Regions from separate parts of the Paenibacillus durus genome, predicted to be linked through region 2. Evidence: riboswitches for the same ligand, from Rfam matches in the RefSeq annotation. Region 2 holds a riboswitch; each other region holds the start of a gene.
What was found. A riboswitch is a leader RNA that binds a small molecule or an ion and turns the genes downstream of it on or off. The one in region 2 is predicted to bind cyclic di-AMP.
Positions count from the first base shown of each region.

Region 1: linked by a shared signal. The riboswitch ahead of PDUR_RS00140 (resuscitation-promoting factor) and the one ahead of PDUR_RS14645 (APC family permease) in region 2 are both predicted to bind cyclic di-AMP.
Region 3: linked by a shared signal. The riboswitch ahead of PDUR_RS00490 (C40 family peptidase) and the one ahead of PDUR_RS14645 (APC family permease) in region 2 are both predicted to bind cyclic di-AMP.

Region 1 covers NZ_CP009288.1:26,504-34,126, forward strand. The annotation lists gene PDUR_RS00125 (AbrB/MazE/SpoVT family DNA-binding domain-containing protein) at 631-885, opposite strand; gene PDUR_RS00130 (HD domain-containing protein) at 1,197-2,483, shown strand; gene PDUR_RS00135 (TatD family hydrolase) at 2,523-3,293, shown strand; cyclic di-AMP (ydaO/yuaA leader) riboswitch at 3,491-3,726, shown strand; gene PDUR_RS00140 (resuscitation-promoting factor) at 4,004-5,128, shown strand; gene rnmV (ribonuclease M5) at 5,289-5,840, shown strand; gene rsmA (16S rRNA (adenine(1518)-N(6)/adenine(1519)-N(6))-dimethyltransferase RsmA) at 5,837-6,721, shown strand; gene yabG (sporulation peptidase YabG) at 6,791-7,623, shown strand, end outside.
Region 2 covers NZ_CP009288.1:3,457,449-3,465,071, reverse strand. The annotation lists gene PDUR_RS14655 (DsbA family protein) at 1-588, shown strand, start outside; gene PDUR_RS14650 (disulfide oxidoreductase) at 585-1,055, shown strand; cyclic di-AMP (ydaO/yuaA leader) riboswitch at 1,233-1,392, shown strand; gene PDUR_RS14645 (APC family permease) at 1,518-3,335, shown strand; gene PDUR_RS14640 (ABC transporter ATP-binding protein) at 3,595-4,395, shown strand; gene murB (UDP-N-acetylmuramate dehydrogenase) at 4,570-5,484, shown strand; gene PDUR_RS14630 (protein YmzB) at 5,608-5,943, opposite strand; gene PDUR_RS14625 (MFS transporter) at 6,017-7,171, opposite strand; gene PDUR_RS14620 (ArsR/SmtB family transcription factor) at 7,233-7,526, opposite strand.
Region 3 covers NZ_CP009288.1:97,388-105,010, reverse strand. The annotation lists gene PDUR_RS00505 (M1 family metallopeptidase) at 1-1,186, shown strand, start outside; gene PDUR_RS00500 (hypothetical protein) at 1,198-2,028, shown strand; cyclic di-AMP (ydaO/yuaA leader) riboswitch at 2,258-2,397, shown strand; gene PDUR_RS00495 (C40 family peptidase) at 2,418-2,885, shown strand; cyclic di-AMP (ydaO/yuaA leader) riboswitch at 3,243-3,384, shown strand; gene PDUR_RS00490 (C40 family peptidase) at 3,390-3,881, shown strand; gene PDUR_RS00485 (GNAT family N-acetyltransferase) at 4,089-4,589, shown strand; gene PDUR_RS00480 (c-type cytochrome) at 4,691-5,047, shown strand; gene PDUR_RS00475 (4a-hydroxytetrahydrobiopterin dehydratase) at 5,147-5,440, opposite strand; gene PDUR_RS00470 (hypothetical protein) at 5,665-5,958, opposite strand; gene motA (flagellar motor stator protein MotA) at 6,157-6,951, shown strand; gene motB (flagellar motor protein MotB) at 6,944-7,623, shown strand, end outside.

The sequences.
Region 1 (7,623 bases), 2.6 Mb from region 2:
AATCCCGAAGGGAGAGCCGGGGGAGAACGCTGAAGCAGCAGTCCGCGCCAAGTCGTACCAAGCACGGAGGAAAGCGAATCCCGAAGGGAGAGTCGGGGGAGAACGCTGAAGCAGCAGTCTGCGCCAAGTCGCACCAAGCACGGAGGAAGCAAATCCCAAAGGGAGAGCGTGGGAGAACACCGAAGCAGCAGTCCGCGCCAAGTCGCACCAAGCACGGAGGAAGCGAATCCCAAAGGGAGAGCGCGGGAGAACACCAAAGTAGCACCACGAGCCAGTCGCACCAAGCGCCGAAGTAAAGCGATTCCCGAAGGGAGAGCGACTGTCTCCGCCTTTCTTAAATTCGGAGCGCCGTCAGCACGCATGAAAGGCCCCGAGGCCGGTTCCGCCAGGAACCCTGCCGAGAAAGGGCCGCTCCACCCTCCCAAGCCGCTAGATCCCGCCAACGTTCCGCATCTATCCAACAATTGCGGGTGTCCAGAGGGCGCGGCCCTTGGGGTCCTCCCCTTTGGGGAGGATTTAGGAGGGGTCCCCCACATAAAAAAAGTTGCCCCCCGCATTCACGGGAGGCCAAGGAGATATAAAAAAGGTTAGAATTAACAATTTGATTAGTCCTATTATAACTTATTTATTTTAATTTGTCACAGGGGCAGGGATGGTTGAAATACATTCATTGCAAACAATTTTTCCTTTGAAGTAAGTAACGTTCTCAGCGTTGCCGCAGAAAATGCAGGCAGGCTCGTATTTTTTCAACATGATCCGTTCACCGTCGACATAAATCTCGAGAGCATCTTTCTCTCCAATACCCAGCGTGCGGCGCAGCTCGATCGGAATGACAACCCGTCCCAGTTCGTCTACTTTTCTTACAATGCCCGTTGATTTCATCATAACAATCGTTGCTCCTCTCAAATAATCAAAAAATGTCACGTTTCGACAATCTTCTCTGTTTTATGATACATATAATACCAACCATTCCCAAAACAGTCAACCTCTTTTTAGCGGGTGAATTATTTTTAAGCTGCAATTGGCTCTCAGGAAGGGTTGATCTTCAAACGGTTGGATAACTATTCATAATATATAATAAAAATGTCGAAATGGAAACCAAAAAATCTACTTTTTTCGACAAAATATGACGACATATCTTTTCCTCATATAAAAATATCAGAAAATTCGTTGTTAAGGACAAAGGAGTTGATTACATGCAGCAGCCGCTCACTGAAGAAAAAGTATTTAAAGACCCGGTTCACAATTATATTCACGTACAGGATTCGGTCATTTGGCGCTTGATTAATACACAGGAATTTCAGCGTCTGCGCCGCATCCGGCAGCTTGGGACGACCTACCTGACTTTCCATGGAGCCGAGCACAGCCGGTTCTCCCATTCGCTAGGGGTATATGAAATTACGCGGCGCATTATCTCCCAATTTGAACGCAGCGGTTATAAAGATTGGTTCCCTGAGGAAAGACTGGTTGCGCTGTGCGCGGCGCTTTTGCATGATCTGGGACACGGTCCGTTCTCCCATTCTATAGAAGAAGCTTTTCAAATGAATCATGAAGACTGGACCTGTCGCATTATATTGGAGAATACTGGAATTACTGAGATTTTGAAGGAAGTAGAGGAAGATTTTCCGCAAAAAGTGGCTTCGGTCATCCGCAAAAAGTATGAGCATGATATTGTTGTCAATTTGGTGTCGAGTCCGCTGGATGCCGACCGGATGGATTATCTGCTGCGCGACGCTTATTACACCGGGGTTAACTACGGCACGATCGACATCGACCGTATTTTGCGGGTGCTTCGTCCTTATCACGGGCGGGTAGTTGTGAAGGAATCGGGGATGCATGCGATTGAGGATTATTTAATGTCCCGGTACCAAATGTACTGGCAGGTCTATTTCCATCCGGTAACGCGCAGCTCGGAAATTATTTTGCGCCAAGTATTCCGGCGGGCCAAGCAGCTGTTTAAGGAGGGCTACTCCTTCCGGTTTATGGTTGAACCGCTGACTGATTTATTTCGCGGCGAGGTGAGTGTGCAGCAGTATTTGCAGCTGGATGAAGCACTCGTACAGGCAACGTTTATGCAGTGGACCTCGGAACAGGATGAACTGCTCAGCGACTTGTGCAGCCGCTTCATTCATCGTAAACTGTATAAATATGTAGAAATGGAAAGTCTCGATATGGAGACAATTGATGACATTCGCCGCAGTTTCGCCTCGGCTGGACTGAACCCGGAATACGACCTGGAAGTTGATTTTCCGACAGATTTGCCCTACGATGTATTTCGGCCGGAAGAGGGCTTTCACGGCAAGCAGATTCTCCTGCTCGATCGTCAGGAACGGCTGCGTGAAATCTCCGAGGTGTCGGACATCGTCCGCTCTATAAGCGGGATTCACCGCGGCCGTTACCATCTCTATTATCCGCAGGATAAGCTGGAAAAAGCGCTGCCAATGCTTCCTGAATCCATTAAGGAATTATTTGATTTACGCTAAGAAATGTAAGCCAAAAACCGCAAAAAGGGGGAAGCGGATATGCAGCTTTTCGACACTCATACCCATTTGGATGCATCACATTTCGACGGCGACCGTGAAGAGACGATTGCCCGCGCCCTAGAGGCGGGAGTCTCCAAAATGGTCAATGTCGGTTTTAACCGGGAAACGATTCCGTCCACAATGAAGCTCGCCGAATCCTATGATTTTATTTATGCGGCGGTAGGCTGGCATCCGACAGATGCCATTGACATGAAGGACGGAGATCTCGATTGGATTGCTTCGCTGTGCAGCCATGACAAAGTTGTCGCCATTGGAGAAATAGGGCTCGACTATTACTGGGATACTTCGCCCAAGGAGGTCCAGCATACAGTGTTCCGGCGTCAGATCGGCCTTGCAAGAGAGCTGAATATGCCGATTGTCATTCATAACCGGGATGCTCATGAGGATGTGGTCTGCATTCTCCGTGAAGAAAAGGCATCGGAAATCGGCGGGGTCATGCACTCCTTCTCGGGCAGCTGGGAGACAGCCAAAATGTGCCTGGATCTTGGCTTTCATCTTTCCTTTGGCGGACCGATTACGTTCAAGAACGCCCGGGTACCGAAAGAGGTGCTGGCGCAGGTTCCGCTGGACCGTCTGCTGATCGAAACGGACTCTCCTTACCTAACGCCACACCCTTACCGAGGCAAGCGAAATGAAAGTGCTCATGTCAGATTGGTGGCAGAAGCTGCAGCTGAAATTAAGGGCATGGAAGTGGAAAAATTGGCGGAAATTACGTATGCGAACGCACTGGAACTATTTGGCATTCGGTGAAAACGGGAGAAAACTAGCCAAAAAAGTGAGGATGAGCGAAGGATTAAAGTTTTTTAACGAAAAAACGGTTGTTTATTACAATAATTTAACCATTTTTTTGCGCAAATCTGGTTGATTGCTGCTTTACAACATGCATCGAAACAGGATATCATCTTTTCAGTGCAGTGAGCTGTTGTTACAGAGACAGACACTGATCATAAATCGTCTCGCTGAGTCTCCGTATGGAGAACGGGGGAACCAATATCGCCTTGCCGAATGCTTTTAGGCCGCACATTAGACACAACAAGTTGGCGTCGCAGGCTGTATTTGATTTCTTCACGTGGTCTTTGGGGTGAATTTGAAGGCAGCCGCCATGAGCGGTTGACCTAAGATAGGGCGTCTCTCTTTCGTCCAAACCCGACAGCTAACCCCGTAAGCGCAAGTAAGAGAGGAAACCTCGTGCGTTGGCCGTTTATTCGGACATTTCCGGAAGCCACGAAAGAGTCCTCTAATCAAGACTCTTTTTTAGGCTTCTTTTTGTTTGGAATAAACGAGTTCTGCCTGTGAACTGTTATATAACAGGCGGATGCATGCCATGCCGGGCAGGCGATTTATGAGCAGGATGCGAACCACTTGAATTGTATCGCGTTCTGTTACAATCTCTATTAGCTTCGCCGGGTACATTATTGCGATTTATAATTCAGGCGGACTATGTAAGGAGGATGTAGAAGATGGGCGTATTCCAACCAGAAGTATCCCATGATTCGCAATCATCCAGCAGGTCTAATGCATTTAGGTTATGGTGGGAGCAAGTGAATATACGCGCATGGTCTTTGCGCGCGTGGTCACTGGCGGGCGTGATCGGGATAGCAATCGCGCTGCTTATTACGTTGTATATCCGCTCTCAAAGCAGCAAACAAATCATTTTGGAGATAGACGGGAAAGTTCACGCTCTGGAGACGCGTGAAGCGCTTCTGGGAGAAGCCCTGGCCAAACAACCGATCCCGCTCAAACCGTATGACAAAATTTCGGCGGGCCTTAGCGATCGAATCGAAGACGGCGACAGGATCGTCATTGACCGGGCACAGGAATTAATTCTGACTGAAGGCGGAAAGACAAAGACGCTGTATACGACCGAAGATACAATCGGTCAGGCCATTAGCAGCCTGGGCATCTCCCTGGGTACCCACGATAAGGTATTTCCTTCGCTAGACACCGCAATTAACGCCAGAACGGAAGTCAAGGTTATCCGCATCAACAAGCAGGTTGTGAAGCGGACGAAAAGCTTGCCTTTCCGAGTGATTAAGACGGCGGACCCCTCCCTCATCACAGGGAAAGTACGAGTAGCGCAAGCCGGCAAGCCGGGTGCTATAATCCAGCATATTGAGAAAACCTATCAGGACGGTAAGTTGGTCTCAATGCGCATGGTCGGCAAAGAAGTGCAGACGGTGACCAAGGATAAGGTTATCGCCGTAGGCACGAAAGCCGTTCCCAAACCCGTCGCCGCGAAAATTTCTTCCTCCAGCAAAGCAGGCGTAAACTTCGAATACAAAAAAATGATCAAGAACGTTTCGATGACCGCATACTCTTCAGAAGAACCGGGAATCGGCACTAGAACAGCTTCCGGTACACGCGTAACAGAAGGCCGGACCATCGCAGTGGATCCTCGTGTGATTCCAATCGGCTGGTGGGTATATATCGAGGGACTGGGATTCCGCCGCGCTGAGGATACCGGAGGGGCTATCAAAGGCAATAAGATTGACGTCTATTATGATTCATTGAGCCATGCCCGCAGTTTCGGCCGCAAGTCGCGCGCCGTTTACGTCATCGGTCCGGTTAAACCGGAGCTGGATTAATAACGTATTTATTTTGCAAATTCAGCGGCAATACGCTATATTGATGAAAGCTCATCACTTATATAATTTCAGCAAAAAGAAGGGGAGCGAATCCTCTTCTTTTTGCTTTATTTTTGGGGTAAAGGCGGCCGTGCGGCCGCTGTGGGAGGAACGCTTAACAATGATTAAAGAATTGATTGTCGTGGAAGGCAAAAGCGATACCGCCGCCGTCAAAAGAGCGGTCGATGCCGATACGATTGAAACCGGCGGTTCGGCGGTGGATAAACGGGTAATCGCCAAGATCGCCCTTGCGATGGAGCGGCGGGGCGTCATTATCCTGACCGATCCGGATCATGCGGGAGAACGGATACGCAAGATTGTCTCATCGAAGGTGCCGGGATGCAAGCATGCCTTCATTCCGGAGGAGGACGCAACGTTAAAGGGTGATATCGGTGTCGAGAACGCCTCGCCGGAAGCGATCCGCTATGCGCTGGAGAATGTGCATACATCCTTCGAGGGAGCGCCGATTCTAATTGGGATGGAAGACCTCATGGCCGCTGGTATGATTATGCATCCTAAAGCTGCACAGCGGAGAATGGCGCTTGGCAATATACTTGGCATCGGTTACTGTAACGGCAAGCAGCTGTACAAGCGGTTGTCGATGTTCGGCATTACGCCTGAAGAGTTTGCAAAAGCGGTTGCCCAAATTGAGCAGGGAGGTCTATCCTCATGAGCGGAAGGGAAGAAATTTCGTCCCCGAGACGTACCAAGGAGATTATTGCGGCTCACGGATTTTCGTTCAAGAAAAGCTTGGGCCAGAACTTTTTGATCGACCAAAATATCTTAAATAAAATTGTAGACGCAGCCGGTCTCGATAAGAGTACCGGCGCTCTTGAGATCGGTCCCGGCATCGGCGCGCTTACTGAACGCCTGGCGCAGACAGCGGGGGCTGTCACGGCCGTAGAGATCGATCAGCGGCTGATTCCGATTCTGCAGGAGGTACTCTCTCCGTATCCGCATGTAAAGATACGCCATGCCGATGTGTTAAATGTGGACCTGCATGAACTGTTCGGCGAGGATTTCGCGGAAGTAGGCAAGGTCAGCGTAGTCGCTAATTTGCCTTACTATGTGACGACTCCGATTCTGATGAAGCTGCTGGAGGAAAAGCTGCCGCTAGCGAACATTGTCGTGATGATTCAAAAAGAGGTTGCCGAGCGGATGGCGGCGTCGCCGGGAGGCAAGGATTACGGCAGCCTGAGCATCGCCGTGCAGTATTACAGCGAGCCGGAGCTGATCTGCACCGTGCCGCACACCGTATTTATTCCCCAGCCGAATGTGGAATCGGCAGTCATCCGGCTGAAGGTCAGAGAGCGACCGCCCGTAGAGGTGAGGGATGAGCAGCATTTTTTTGAAGTGGTGCGTGCCTCCTTTACACAGCGGCGGAAAACCATATCCAATAATTTGAAATCCCGCTTTTTTCCCGGTGAGGGGAGGGAACGGCTGGAGGCGCTGCTGAGTGAGGCAGGCATTCAGCCTTCCCGCCGCGGCGAGACGCTGAGTCTGGCGGAATATGCGCGTTTAAGCGACGTACTGCTTGCAGCAGGTATTTCATAGAACTTAAACGGCCAAAAGATGAACCATCCGTGACCTTTGCCCATACGATGGGTTAGAGGTGATGTTCTGATGAATTTAGGAGACTTGGTCGTTCGAAGATCTTATGGCGGTGATGTGACTTTTCGGGTGGAGCATATAGTGCTAAATCAGGCCATCATCAAAGGAACCGAATTTCGGCTGCTCGCGGACTCTCCGCTAAGCGATCTGGTTCAGGTGCCTGCCGAGGCTATGACGGAGCGGGGACAACGCGCACGGATCAAAGCCGCCGAATCGCTAACAGAGCTTAGGAAGGACCGGCAGGAGCAGATCAGGTTTGGAGCCTTGAGTCCGGCTGGGACTTGGGAGCAGGCGGCAAAAGAAGCTTCTTACTTTGAGCTTCCCGGAAAAGTACTGCATCTTGACGGCGATCCGGCTTATTTGAATAAAAGCCTCAGCCTGTATGAGCAGCTGCGCATTCCGTCTGAAGGCCATCATGTGCGGGAAGCGGAGATGGCGTCCGTGCTGTATCGGCTGCTGCCGAGAGTCCGGCCCAATATTGTGGTGCTTACTGGTCATGACGGTGTGCTTAAGTCGCTGCCGTCTTACGATCTGCACAGCTTAAGCAGTTATAAAAATTCGCAAAATTTCGTTGCCGCCATTCGGGTGGCCAGAGATTACGAACGCCATTATGACGCGCTGACGGTTATCGCCGGCGCCTGTCAATCGCATTTCGAAGCGCTGCTTGGGGCCGGCGCGAATTTTGCCAGTTCTCCGGGACGCATTCTGATTCATGCGCTGGACCCCGTGTATATCGCGGCAAAGGCCGCTCTGACTTCCATAAGGGAAACGATCAACTTAAGCGACGTGCTGAATCATACGATCAGCGGCAGCCAGGGACTGGGCGGGATCGAAACCCGAGGGAG
Region 2 (7,623 bases):
ACAGGCAATCCAGGAGGCTCCGGCAGTCCGGCATCGTTTAATTATGATGAACTTCCCAGACTTGGCAAGGCGGATGCACCGATCAAGCTGGTAGAGTTCGGCGATTTCAAATGTCCGGCCTGCGCCCGGTTCTCCGTCGGCATCAAACCTCTGCTTGTGCAAGAGTATATCGAGACAGGGAAGGCGGCGCTTTATTTTGTCAATATGTCCTTTATCGGGCCTGATTCCAAGACGGCTTCCCTTGCAGCGCTGTCAGTCTATCATCAGAATAGCGAAGCGTTCTGGACCTATTACGATGCCCTCTATGCGAACCAGGGTGATGAGAATGCCGAGTGGGCGACCGAGGATTTCCTGGTAGAGCTTGCGCAAAATGAAAAGCTCCCTATCGATTATGATCTTCTGCGCAAAGATATACAAAACCGTACATATGCGGATGAGTTGGCAAGAGATAATGCGGTTGCAAAAACTAATCATGTGACAAGTACACCATCGCTGTTTATTAACGGTGTAAGGGCCAGTGATCCTTTTAACCTTGGAGCGATTGCGGCAGAGATTGAATCAGCGGCAAAGGCGGCTGAAGCGGAATGAGCGCATTTTCCACCTTCTTAAGGCGGCATTGTCTCTATCTGGCCTGGTTTGTATCTTTGGTCGCTGTAGCAGGCAGCCTTTACCTGAGCGAAGTGTTAAAATACGAACCCTGCAAGCTGTGCTGGTTCCAGCGGATTTTTATGTACCCTCAAGTTTTTCTTCTGGGTATCGCAACCTACCGTAATGACAAGCGGATTATTCCGTATGTGCTGCCGTTATGCGTGATAGGCGGAAGCATATCCCTGTATCATTACGCGGAACAGAAAATTCCGGCGCTGGGCACAGTGGTTCCTTGTAGCATCGGTGTTCCTTGTACGAAGGATTATTTAAATTTTTTCGGTTTTATCACCATTCCGCTGTTGGCGCTAACGGCTTTTGTGCTTATTTTTGTATTGCTGTGGAACGGCAGAGAGAGCGCAGAAGAGAATTCCGAAGAAACTGGGGACGGGTTCACTCAGGTAGAGTAGAAGTTTTTTCATGTAAATGGCATAAAAACCCGCGCTGAAGGGATAATACAAGAGAATAAACGACATGAACATATCATGTTTGAAATTTGCGTGATTTAGTCGGTTTTTCATTCCTTTTTCATTATTTTCACTGTTTACGGCTCTCGCTTTATGGACTAATATTAGACCTTGTGAGAAGTTGAATATGCGCTGAATTTTCCAGTTAGGAAAAACGGGGGAACCAACCTGACCGTTATGGTCGACGGGGTGAATCGGTACCGGTTAAGTCAATCCGGCCCGTAGGGCTTCCACAGTCCGAATCCGCCAGCTAACCTCGTAAGCTACAGTGGGATAATGATCATGCAAAAGCATGCGGTCATTTCCGCATGCTTATTTTTGTGCCCTTATTTTTGAAAATCCACGACTGAAAACGGCGCGCGGTACTACCGCTTCAACTCACCAAAGAGAGGAAATGTATCCAAAATGGTAAGCAGAGTAAAACGACTATTAATCGGTCGTCCCAGAAAATCGACCGAACTCGACCAGGAAAAGCTTTCCAAGCTGAAGGCACTCGCCGTTCTATCGTCAGATGCCCTTTCGTCCGTTGCTTACGGAACAGAGCAGATTTTGATCGTGCTGGTAGCTGCCGGTTTTACAGCCATCTGGTACTCTTTGCCGATTGCACTCGCCGTACTGGGATTGCTGGCGATTCTGATTTTATCTTACCGGCAGACCATATTTTCTTATCCTCAAGGCGGGGGAGCCTATATTGTAGCCAAGGATAATCTCGGCGTTTCCACAGGGCTTCTGGCCGGTGGTTCCCTGCTTGTGGACTACATTCTGACGGTTGCCGTAAGCGCCTCGGCCGGAACGGATGCGATCACCTCGGCATTTCCGAGCCTTCACGAGCATTCAGTGGCCATTGCGGTTACGGTGATTATCATACTGACGATAATTAACCTCCGCGGTGTTACCGAATCGGCATCCTTCATTGCCATCCCGGTATATTTGTTCGTCTTGTCCATTGTGGTTTTGATCATTTCCGGACTGGTTAAATACGCGGTCGGCGGCGGTCATGCCGCTGTTCCCGAAATCGGCTCAGCTGTTTCCAATGTCAGTCTGTTCCTGCTTCTTAAGGCTTTCAGCTCCGGCTGTTCGGCCCTGACCGGGGTCGAGGCTGTATCCAATGCGATCCCGAACTTTAAGGCTCCAGCGGAGAAGAATGCCGCCAAGACACTGATGATGATGGGACTCATTCTGGGATTCATGTTTACCGGCATTACGCTGCTGGCATACTGGTACGGCATTACCCCGAGTACAAAAGAAACGGTGGTTTCTCAAATTGCCGAATCGACCTTCGGACGGGGTGTCCTCTATTACGGCATTCAAGCGATAACGGCCGTAATCCTGTTTCTGGCCGCTAATACGGCTTACTCGGCCTTCCCGCTGCTGTCGTTCATGCTGGCGAAAGATAAATATTTGCCCCATGCCTTTATGGTTCGCGGCGACCGTCTTGGCTTCTCGAACGGTATTATTTTTCTCGGAGTGGCTTCGTCGCTGCTTGTGGCGGCATTTCACGGTGAAACCGGAAATCTGATTCCGCTTTATGCCGTCGGCGTATTTATCCCTTTCACTCTGTCCCAGCTCGGTATGATGGTGCGCTGGTTCAAGCTGAAGCCGGCCGGCTGGCAAGGCAAATTTGCCGTAAATACGGTTGGTATGCTTACAACTCTTACCATTACGCTTATTTTTATCATCACCAAATTCGCGAACGTATGGGTAGCCTTTATTTTCCTTCCGATCGTAATGCTCATCTTCTTCCGCATTCACCGACATTTTATGAATACGGCCGATGAGCTTCGGATTCAGCTCGATAAGGATAAGCCGGTGATCAAGGGAAGTACGATCGTTATTCCGGTATCCGCTGTAACCCGGGCGGTGCTTAATTCAATCAGCTATGCGAAATCGCTGACGGATAATGTGGTTGCCGTATACATCGGCTTTGACGAGGAAGAGATTCGCAAGATGGAGCAGAAATGGGAGGAATGGGACCCCGGAGTGCGTCTTATCGTGCTTCGTTCACGGTACCGCAGTGTCTTGCGCCCGCTGGTTAAATTTATCGATACGGTGGAATGGAAGACCGCTGAGACGGACCATATTACCGTTCTGATCCCTCAATTTATCACCAAGCACTGGTGGCAGGCTATCCTGCATAATCAGACGAGTGTCTTTATCCGGACTTACCTGATGAACAATAAGGATATCGTCGTTGCGACGGTGCCGTATCATCTGAATAAATAACCCGGCGGGTAGACCGGGTAACGGAAAGCTGCTGTTGGAGAATTTCTCCGATGGCTGCTTTTTTTTCGTATGGCGTGCTTTAATAGGATGATGCAGTCGTTATTACTTACTTATGGACAAAAAAACGACAAAACCGCCCTTGATATTAAAGTTGACAAAGATAATGATAATCAATATCATTTAATCAAACAAGGTAAACGTTCGGTGCAATAATGAAGAATGACATGTTATGCATCATTAGACATAAGGAGTGAAGCTGATGTTGGAGCGTTTGAATGCAGCTCAATTAAGTATCGGTTATGCGGATTCGATTATTGTTAAAGATCTCAATCTGTCGATTCCGACCGGAAAAATCACGGCTCTCGTGGGCGCCAACGGCTCGGGTAAATCCACAATCCTCAAAACGATGGCCAGGCTGATGAAGCCGACTAGCGGCACAGTGCTGCTTGACGGCAAATCGATCCATACTCAGTCGACCAAGGAGGTCGCGCGCCAGTTGGCCATTCTGCCCCAAAATCCGACCGCTCCGGACGGACTAACCGTTTCTGAGCTTGTAGGCTACGGCCGTTATCCCCATCAGAAGGGCTTCGGCACGCTCACCGCTGAGGACCGGAACATTATTTCCTCGGCCATTGAAGTGACGGGGATGCAAGCTTTCAGCGACCGGCCGATCGAACGGTTGTCCGGGGGCCAGCGGCAGCGCGCATGGATCGCTATGGCGCTGGCCCAGCAGACGGACATTTTATTCCTGGACGAGCCCACGACATTCCTCGATATGGCGCATCAGCTTGAGGTGCTGCAGCTCCTGCAGGTGCTTAACGAGCAGGAGGGCCGGACGATTATCATGGTCGTTCACGATTTGAATCACGCCTCCCGCTACGCGCATCATATGGTAGCGATTAAATCGGGCACCGTAATCAGCGAAGGCGCACCAGTCGATGTTATGACGCCGGAGGTGCTGCGCGAAGTGTTTGGCATCGAGGCGGATATTGTCGAAGACCCGCGGACGGGATTGCCGCTGTGCCTTCCTCACAGCCTGGCAGAGTGCAAGGCCGTCTGAAAAGGCGAAAGTAAAGCCTGGCGCTGCGGGAGCAGAGGCCTGATCTGCCAGGAACCTCTCCGTCCCGCAAACTTAATAACGATCTATAGGGCTCCTTATCATTGACAAGGGAGCCTGTTCGTTGTTAAAGTTGGGGATGCCTGACATATGCAAAACAGATAAAGGAGCAGACCCATGGATATCGGGAAAATTCAAGAAGAACTGGAGAGGCTTGTTCCGACTGGAATAGTTAAAAGCCATGAATCGCTCAAACCGCATGTCTTCACTCAAATGGGCGGCAGGGCCGACATTCTGGCATCACCCTCGACTTACGAAGAAATTCAAGCGATCGTTACATATGCTGCCGAACAAGGCATTACGCTTACCATATTAGGAAATGGATCGAACGTGATTATCAGAGACGGAGGGGTTCGCGGGATCGTCCTGCACACGTCCGGATTAAGCGGGATCAGCGTGGAGCATGATGTGATCATCGCCCAGTGCGGAGCGCAGTTTATTGAGACCTCCCGTTTCGCCTTGGAGCACAAGCTGGCAGGTCTGGAATTTGCCTGCGGCATCCCCGGCACGGTCGGGGGCGCACTCTATATGAATGCCGGCGCATACGGCGGGGAAGTGGCGGATGTGCTGCAGAGCGCGCTTGTCGTTGACAAGAGCGGGGCGATGGCTGTGCTTGAAGGCGATGAGCTGAAATGGGGGTACCGCAGCAGCGTGTTCTCAAGCGGAGATTATCTCATTTTGGAAGCCCGGTTCGCCTTAAAGCCCGGAAACTACGATGAAATCAAGGCTTCGATGGATAAGCTGACCGAAATGCGGGAATCCAAGCAGCCATTGGAATACCCTTCTTGCGGCAGTGTCTTTAAACGTCCTCCGGGACGGTATGCAGGCCAATTGATTCAGGAAAGCGGACTTCAGGGAACAAGAATCGGTGGAGCTGAAGTATCGAAAAAGCATGCGGGATTCATCATTAATGCGGATAACGCTACGGCAAGCGATTATATCGGTCTGATTCAGCATGTAAGAGAGACAGTTAAGGATAAATTCGGCATTGAACTCGAAACGGAAGTCAAGATCATCGGGGAAGAGCTTTAAAGGGATGCATTACCCGACGCCAGCGGCGGGCGGGTAGGCGCAGCAGGACATAGTAAACTTATTCACATTTTTATTTTCAAAAAAGCTGCGGGGAAGTGCTCCCCGCAGCTTTTTGGCTTGTTCTTACTCGAGCGTAAACGTATATTTGGCCCGTTCCGTTTGTGCTTGTACTCTTTTCTCATCCGCAGAAGCGAAGGCAAGGCCGGTGACAGCGATCTCGAAGCTCTGTAGCGGCAGGGGGACGAGGTCGCCGTCCGCGTTCATCGTGCTGCCCGTGCCGTGCAGGATCAGCGCGTTGTCCAGATAATGATCAACGACGTCATCGGCATTCCGGTAATCGACACGATCCAGCTTAAAATAAACCTTGTCGCGGTCCTCCATCTCCTGTTTTTCGATAACAATCGTTCCGCCCGTATGCCCGTTAAGCCAATCGGCCAACATTTGCACATGTTCTTCCATCGTAAGATCCCATCCTTTGCCGCTTTGTCAGTCTTAATCAGTAATTTACCCTGCTATAACAAATTGAATCCATCTAAGATGCCGCGACTCCACTTTTTCGAAAGAGGAAGGCGGAGAGGACAAAGGAGAGCGCAGTTACCAAAGTAACGGCCATAAAGACGCCTGAAGTCTGATAAATTCCCCCGGCCGCGGCAGCTCCAATTGTAGTTCCGAGATACATCAGGGCGTTCGTCAGGGCCGAGACCGTTCCGCGTGCAGTGTCCGTCAAAGATTGAAGGATGCTTATCATAATAGGGAACAGAATTCCGGTAATGCCGAAGATGACAAGCAGTTCCGCCTTGATGCCCGAAAGACTGTGTGTCAGCGAGAGCACCGGGAACATGACACTATTCACCGCAATACCCAGCAGCAGCGTTGTAGAGCGGCCAATTCGCGTAGTAAGACGGCTGCCGAACAGGCTGCCAAGCATGTTGCCGACACCCAGATACAGCATGACTTGGCCGATTTGAGCCACATTCATTCCAAAAGCGCCGGAGAGCCAGGAGCCGAGAAAGGAGAAGGCGGCAAAATTGCCGATCTGAAAAATAAAATAGGCGGCAAAGGCGGTAACCGCAATCCGGGAAGAGAGCAGCCCGAAGTATGGCTTCAGGAGAGAAAGACGGTTTCCCGATGGGCTGCGGGGCGGAAGAGCTGGCAGCAGGAACAGGAGAAGCAAGGTCAGCAGGAGAGAAAACAAGCCGATGATGATAAAGGGAAGAGACCAATCGCGGGCGGCGAAAAAGCTGCCAAGCGGCAGACCCAGCATTTGGGCAATGGAGAGACCGGCGGTGGCAATGCCCATTCCCTGCAATATTTTGTCCTTGGGAAGCAGGATAGGAATGGACGCCCAGATTTGCGGGGATATGACGGCCGCACTGACACCGGCAAGAAAACGGAACAGGACCATGCTCCAGAAGCCGGCAGCAGCGGCGCATAATCCCGTGGAAATAGAGAATGCGGCCATCCCGAATACCATAACATGCTTACGGTTGAGCCGATCGGATATCGGTCCCGCCACCAGGGCAAATAAGGCATAGCCTAGAGCATAAGCGCTGACCATCCAGCCCGAGCTTGCCGTAGATACATGAAACTCATGCCTAAGGACGGGAAGAAGGGGACTGATCAGAAAGGTATCCGTGCCTATAGCGAACATGACCAGAAAGAAGAGTGCCAAACTTGATTTTTGCATAATAAGCCTCCTATTTCATTAGTTAAATAACTATTGAACAATATAGCTATAAAAAACCGGATCACAGGGAATCCAGGAATCCGGGCAAATAAGTGTCGAATGTCTCATAATGAAGCTGTATGTATTTGGTCTGAGCTTCCTTTCGGACAAGAATCAGCCCTGCCTCCCTCAGGGTGCGGAAATGGTATGAGGCGTTCGATTTGGAAGCTTCGCAGCGTTCTCCGATCTCTCCGCAGTTCAGTTCAGTACGGCTGCCCTTTAGGGTCCGAATGATCTGCAGACGGGTAGGATCGGCCAAAGCCTTGAAGATGCGCACACGTTGTTCGTCAGAAGCGGCAAGTTGTTCAATAGTCATAGAACTATTATATCGTCATGCGGCAGTCTGTCAATCGGAATGTCATAATGTTGCTACAAATTGAAAGGGAAAAGCTATACCGTAGTGAAAAATATGT
Region 3 (7,623 bases), 2.7 Mb from region 2:
TTATACGGTGGCCGCAACCGGATTCCCTGTCAAAAACCCCAGAATCATAGAAGGACGCAAAATCTATCAGTTTTATGCCGACGATGTCCATGATTTCGCCTGGGCTGCTTCCCCTAACTTTATCTATGCGGAGGAAGCGTTCTCTACGGCTGAAGTGCCCGGCGTGCGGATCAAGCTGTATTTGGACCCTCTGCACAAAGATCTGAAGGAGCGCTATTTCCAAGCCGCCAAAGCCGCATTGACCGCTTTCAGCAAATGGTACGGCCCGTATCCCTATACAACGCTGTCTATCGTCGTGCCGCCCAAAGAGGGCAACGGAGCAGGAGGCATGGAATATCCCACTCTGATTACTGCCTTCGCCGCGAATAGAGACTCTGCCGACACCTCGCTGGAGCGGACGGTGATTCACGAGATCGGACACCAGTATTTTTACGGCATGGTTGCAAGCAATGAATTCGAGGAAGCCTGGCTTGATGAAAGCTTTACCTCCTATGCCGAGGACAGGCTGATGGAACAGGAGTATGGGATCGCCTCCAATCTTCCGCTGCAGGCCAGTCTCGTCACTGCCCCCAAGCCGCTGACTCTGAATGCCTGGAAATACGGCGGAGCCAACGCCTACACCCAGAACGTCTACGTGCGGGGCAAGCTGGTGCTCAAGGATATCGAAAGACAGGTCGGCGTGAAGACGATGGATTCCATTATGTCCACCTATGCCCGCAAATATCGCTTCCACCATCCTGCCACTGCCGATTTTCAAAAAATGGTGGAAAAGGCGACCAAAAAGTCGTGGCAAGCTTACTTCGAACATTACGTATACGGCGGGGATGCTCCCGACTTCTCTGTTGAGAGCATTACAGTAAGCAAGAACAAAAACGGCGGTTACGAGTCGCTGACAACCATCACTAATAAGGGCAGCCTATACCCTGGCGTAAACGTCGAGTTCACCTTCGCTGACGGCCGGACGCTGCAGAAAACATGGAATGGCCAAGGGGGCAAAACCACGTTCCGGCTTACTTCTACGGCTCCTCTTGTTTCGGCCGAAGTGGACCCGGGTCACGAAATACTGCTGGAGAACAAGCATATGAACAACTTCAGAAAAGCATCTCTCCCCGCCGCCTTCGTCTCCCGCTGGACCCTCAGTCTGACAAATGCAATCGAAACTGTGCTCGGAACTTTCGTCTGGTGAGGTGAGATCAAATGAGAATTTGGATAACCCGCGGCTGGGGCAGCGTCAAGGAACAATTGTATATTCTGATCCTGCTATTCATCTACCGGCTGCTATGGGGGTACTTGATGTACCGTTTTGTAAGATCGGCGGTTGTCCCGGCGCTGCTGCGCTACCCTTCCGAAAATGCCGGCGGCAGCGCGATAGGCAGGATGCTGTACTATATCGAGGCTCAATTGAGTCTGTCTGCCAATCCCGACGTGCGGCGCTGGCTCTGGACACTGCTGATTCTGGTCGCCGCGCGCCTGCTGGCTGCGCCGTTCATCCGCGCCGGGCTGCTGAATGAGCTGCATCAGGAGAGCAGGGGAGAGCGCGGGCTGTTCTTTTTTCCCGGAATGAAAAAGTACGGGCTGCCCATTCTGCTCTTCAGCGTCACCGAGTGGGTCCTGACCCTTCTCCCCCTGTACTGGCTCCTGCCAAAAGTTTATAGGCTAATTCTGTCGTCCTACTGGGAACCGGCGCTGCTCTTTCGGATTCTTCCCTGGCTTCTCGCATGGCTGCTGTATGTATTTATTATCCGTCTGGTCCTGCTTTATATGCAGTTCGGTTATACTGGCGGCACCGGAGTATTCGCTTCTTTACTTATTGCCTTACGCTGCATCTTCCACGCTTCTGTACTACAGGCTCTGCTGGGGGCAGGCGGTTTCCTGATCTCTCTGATCTGCGCAGTAACAGGCTGGCTATGGCCCGGATTGCCCGCGCTGTTCATAAGGCAGCTAGCGCCCCTTCCCTCTACTCTGTTTGATATGTGGGGATTGTCGGCACAGTATCATTTATGGCATAGTAAAACAGCTGATCCATAACAAGAAAACCCTTTTATTTGCAAAAAAACGGCAAAAAGAGTTCAAATTCCGTGACAGGAATCTGAACTCTTTTTTTGTTTCTTAATCTCCGGGCGGCCTGCCCGCTGAAAAAAGTTGCAAAACTGTAATGCCTCTGATAAAATGAGGTTTGTGTTGAGGTAACAAGTTTGTAATCTTTCAAATTATTTTGTTATTTTGTCATATGATGTTGAATCGAATCGACATACTGGTGCACAACAAGCCAAATCCCCGGGCACCGGGGAGCGGGGGAACCATTTTTTGGGTGAATTGATCTAGCAGCAAAGAGATCATAGGGAACCTTCAAACCGAATCCTTAAGCTAACCACGCAGGCATTGGAAGGAGAACATAAGCTTTGAGAAGTCGACACATAAAGAAAAAACTTGCAGCTGCTGCATTGAGCCTTGTGATGGCTTTCACTTTAGGGTCCGGAAGCGCTTTCGCAGACTCCAAAATGGATACGGTTATTGCAAAAACATTAGGAACCTCATATAAAACCGGCGGAATGAGCACGGCCGGCTTTGATTGTTCCGGATTCACCAAATACGTTTATAAAAAGATGGGATTTACCCTGCCTCGTACTTCCAAAGCGCAATACAAAGTAGGAACCGCCGTATCACGCAGCAAACTGCGTGCAGGAGATCTCGTGTTCTTCAATACGTTCGGAAACGGCGTCTCCCATGTCGGCATTTATGTCGGTAACGGCAAATTCGCGAATTCCTCTTCTTCGCGCGGCGTAACTATCAGTTCAATGAGCCAGTCCTACTGGGCCAATCGTTATGTTGGCGCCAAGCGGGTCATGAGCACAAAAGCATATCAATCCGTAGCTTACGATTAATTTTAACAGCCGCCCGGAGAATGATTACATGTGTAATCAAGCTCCGGGTTTTTCTTTTCCCTATAGTTAAGCTGTACACAAGTTTCGACAGCCTGAAACACTTTTTTTTAAAAATGAAAAAAGAAAATTTAATCTATTAACTGCAAAAAAAGGCTTTTACCTATGTTCCATGATTGAATCTATTGCTACTCTATAAATGTAATCACTGAAAGAGAGTCTTTTTACTATATTAAAAGTGATTGCCAAGCAACAAAAGGTTTGTTACAATATTCGCAATGAGTTTTCAGTAACATTTTTGTAATCAGTACCCCCGTTTTAACATAAAAATTGTCATGATTAGTTACTATAATTCGAACTATACAGCAAATGCCGAATTCCCTAACGATAGGGAAGCGGGGGAACCATCTTTGGGTGAATTGACCTCCTATTTCAAGAGGGGTCATAGGGGACCTTCTACCGAATCCTTAAGCTAACCTCGTAGGCATATGGAAGGAGTCTAGTCCCTTGAAGAAGAAGTTGGCAGCAGCATTCCTGAGTTTGTCCATTGTTCTCACGCTCGGAGCAGGCAGCGCATTCGCTGATTCCAAAATGGATAAAGTAATCGACCGCACGATTGGAACGAAATATGTATCTGGTGGTACGAGTACCAACGGATTTGACTGTTCTGGATTTACGATGTATGTGTTCGACAAGGTCGGCATTAATCTTCCGCATCAGTCAGGCTCCCAATATAAAATGGGAAAATCGGTATCACGCAGTGATTTGAGATCCGGGGATCTTGTATTCTTTAACACTTCCGGACGAGGCGTTTCCCATGTCGGCATTTATGTCGGTGACGGCAAATTTGCCCATGCTTCCTCTTCGAAAGGCGTTACGATCAGTTCCCTGAGCGACAGCTACTACGTTAACCGTTATGTTGGCGCCAAACGAGTTATGAGCTCCGACGCTTATCAAGATGCGACCGTTGATTCTCAAGATAATGATGATGTGCAATAGCACTTTTATATGAGACCCCTTCCCGGATAATACGTTCCGGCGAGGGGGTTTGTTCGTTTATCCTTATTTTACCCCCTCCGAAATTTGCTAAACACACCCGCAGCGCCTGCGCCCATTTTCCGGAAAAGTTTTTGCGTCGCTCTCCCCTTTTTATGTATATAATTTAAGTATTAAGGTTCCTTGCGAGGAAAGGAGGTCGCTGAACGTATGATTAGCTCTCCCGTTATCTTTCACGTCGTACCTATGACAGCTGCGCATGCCAAGGACATTTGCGGGTGGCATTACAAGGCTCCCTATAATATTTACGGCTGGCTGGCGTGGGATAAGATGGAGGCCCTTGGCATTGAATTCGGTGATCCGCGGATCCGAAGAGAGCAGTACGTTTCCGTACTGGATCAAAAGGACAATCTCTGCGGGTTTGCACAGCTCTTTCCGATGGAGGGGACAGTCCGGCTCGGCATCGGCATGCGTCCCGATCTATGCGGTCATGGCCTAGGCCATTTGTTTGTGGGAGCGATAGTGAGGGAAGCGCTGAAGCGTTACCCTAGCCGTGAGGTGGATTTGGAAGTTCTGACTTGGAATCAAAGAGCGATTCGCGCTTACCGCAAATGCGGTTTCACGATCACCGATACGTATGAACGCCGTACGCCAAATGGCGAAAAACCCTTTTACTGTATGGTCTATGATAAGTCCTCTGCTAAAATTTGAACTGAGCTGACCGACGTTCATTTTTTTGACACAAACCCTATGATAACGCTTCACCATCCGTTATAATAAGTGCAGTAGCTTATACAGGGGGGACGAAAGGGATGCAAAAATGGATCATGAGCGGTTTGTTTTTCGCTGCCTGCGCCTTCGCGGTTATCCTGATGTTCACACTGCCGGGCCGGGAGCAGGTTGCCGAGCAGAATAGTCCGACTATGCCGACTGTTGAGGCGAATCCTGCCAAAGCGGAACAGACAGTAAAAGCCAACTGTATCAGCTGCCACGGCGATCAGCTTCAGGGCGGGGTCGGACCGAGCCTGCAGCAAGAAGGAAACAATCATAATGCCGAGCAGATTTACAGCATCGTTACCAAAGGACGGGGGCAAATGCCTTCCTTTAAGGATAAGCTGGCCCCTGATGAAATCGCCAACGTCGCCATGTGGCTGTCCGAGAAAAAGTGACCATGACAGACAATACGCCTCTGCGAAGGAAGGCTAAAGCTTTCCTGGCGCAGAGGCGTATTTTTCAAAAAAATCTTCCCTTATTGCCGCTGTCAAAAATTAACGGGTCTTCTCAAATGCTTCGTTAAACTCGTGGGCTTCGCGTACGTCGAGCGCGGTAATGCCGATGCCGTCTTCCTCACTTGTCGCAAGCCGCAGGATTACCGTTTTATAATTGATTGTAATATGCGGATGATGGTCGAACGCTTCCGAGATGGTGGCGACCTCGTCCACGAACGCAATGCCTTTCATGAAATCGCTAAACATATATTTGCGCACCATGGCCCCACTTTCCAGCTTCCAGCCTTCCAGCTTGCCTACCTGCTCACGCAGTTCTCCATCGGTTAATAGCACTGTATGTTTCCTCCCTTGATAAACAGCCCCCGCGTTACCTTAGCCCGTTCGCTAAACAAAACATCCCTCAGGTTCTTTCGTCCAAGGGATGCGCCAGGATAAAGGTTTATTTTTCGGTTTAATGTATTCTTGAATCCCGGCAATTATAACCTTGGGCACAATCAATTTTACCATGGACCGCAGACTCCGGGCAAATGCGGCGGGTTTTCCATCCGTTTATCGGATTAGATAAGTTCGACCGATTCCATATCCTCGTCGCCGACTAAAATATTGATACGGTGCGCCTCCTTGTCGTAAATGACGACACCGCTGCCGACATGGATGACCGGCTCATTCCCCAAAGCGAAGAATAAATCCTCAGCCAGCGCCTCCCATACCTCCAGCTTCGACTCCTTCGGCAGCTCCCGCCATTCTTCTGGTTCCATCTCAAAAAACAGATAACTGTCCGGTATACTCTCCACCGCTCTCGTCAGATCGCGCAATATATCCCCATAATCTCTTCCGTGCTTCACGCCCATATCGCCATCACTCCGCTTCATAGACATATGAATATTTCCTTTCCTCATCCATTATAGCCGAAATGCCTTCACAAAAAAGGGTGGGCTGTCGATAAATAAGAATAGACCTTATTGTTCTTCGCCTATTGGCCCGCCGCCATTCATGGATGATAGACGCGGCATGGCGAGATCATTAAAACTCATGGACGAGGTGTATCAATGCAAATTTCATCAATTATTGGATTAGTGCTTGGTATCGTAGCAGTCGTTTTTGGTATGTATCTCAAAGGAGCGCCGATAATCGCCCTCAAAAACTACGCCGCCTTTACGATTATTTTGGTAGGTACCGCCGCTTCCGTATTTATGGCCTTTCCAATGTCGGAAATCAAAAAAGTTCCGAAACTGTTCAAAATTTTGTTTTTCGGCGGGAAGAAGCTGATTGATAAAGGCGAGGTCATCTCCATGTTCATGGATTGGGCCTCCATTACCCGGCGGGAGGGCCTGCTGGCGCTGGAGTCCAAAGTGGAAGAGATTCAGGATGATTTTCTGCGGAGCGGCATGCGGATGATTATCGACGGCAACGACCAGGAGTTTGTCAGAGATGTGCTGCTTGAGGATATCCATGCGACCGAAGAGCGTCATAAAGTCGGCGCGCTTATCTTCTCCCAGGCCGGCATGTATGCTCCTACTCTCGGGGTGCTTGGCGCCGTTATCGGCCTGATCGCCGCTCTGGCGGACATGAGCGCGATGGAGAAACTGGCGCATGCGATCGGCGCGGCCTTTATCGCAACGCTGCTCGGTATCTTTACCGGTTATGTGCTGTGGCATCCGATGTCCAATAAGCTCAAGCGGCTCTCTAAACAGGAAATTCAAATCAGAATGATGATGCTTGAGGGTCTCCTGTCTATCCAGTCGGGAGTATCCACCATTGCGATTAACCAGAAGCTTTCCGTGTTTCTGACACCTTTGGAGCGCGACAAGCTGAACAAGAAGGAAGGTGCTTCGGGTGACTAAAAAGGCCAGACACGAGGAGCATGAGGAGCATGCCGACGAATCATGGCTCCTTCCCTATTCCGACCTGATGACGCTCTTGGTCGCCCTGTTTCTTGTGCTGTATGCCATGAGTGCGACGGACGCGAAGAAATTCGAGGAGATGGCCCAAGCCTTCAGCAGTGCCCTTAACGGAGGGTCTGGCGTGCTGGATTATTCGTCAATGTCTCCTACCAACGGCAACCTGGATGCGGGCAAAGCTGATAAAATGGATAATGTTGTCGATAAGAGCCTCGGCGAATCGGAAATTGCCAAGCTGCGTCAAAAGGAGCAGGAAGATCTGGAGAAGCTCAAGCAGCAGTTCGACCAGTATATCCAGAATAACGGCCTTACCAATTTGCTAAGCACGAAGCTGAATCAATCACAGCTCACGATTACGATCAGTGACAATGCTCTATTCGCCTCCGGACAAGCTAGAGTCAAGCCGGAATCGCAGCAGCTCGCAAGAGCCATCTCACAAATGCTGCAGCAGTTCCCCAATTATGATGTGATCGTTCAAGGATTTACGGATAATATTCCGATCTCCAACAGCGAATACTCTTCCAACTGGGACCTCAGTGCTAACCGCGCCCTGCAGTTCATGAAGATTTTGCTGGTGAATCCTTATCTGAATCCGGAGAAATTCAGCGTGATTGG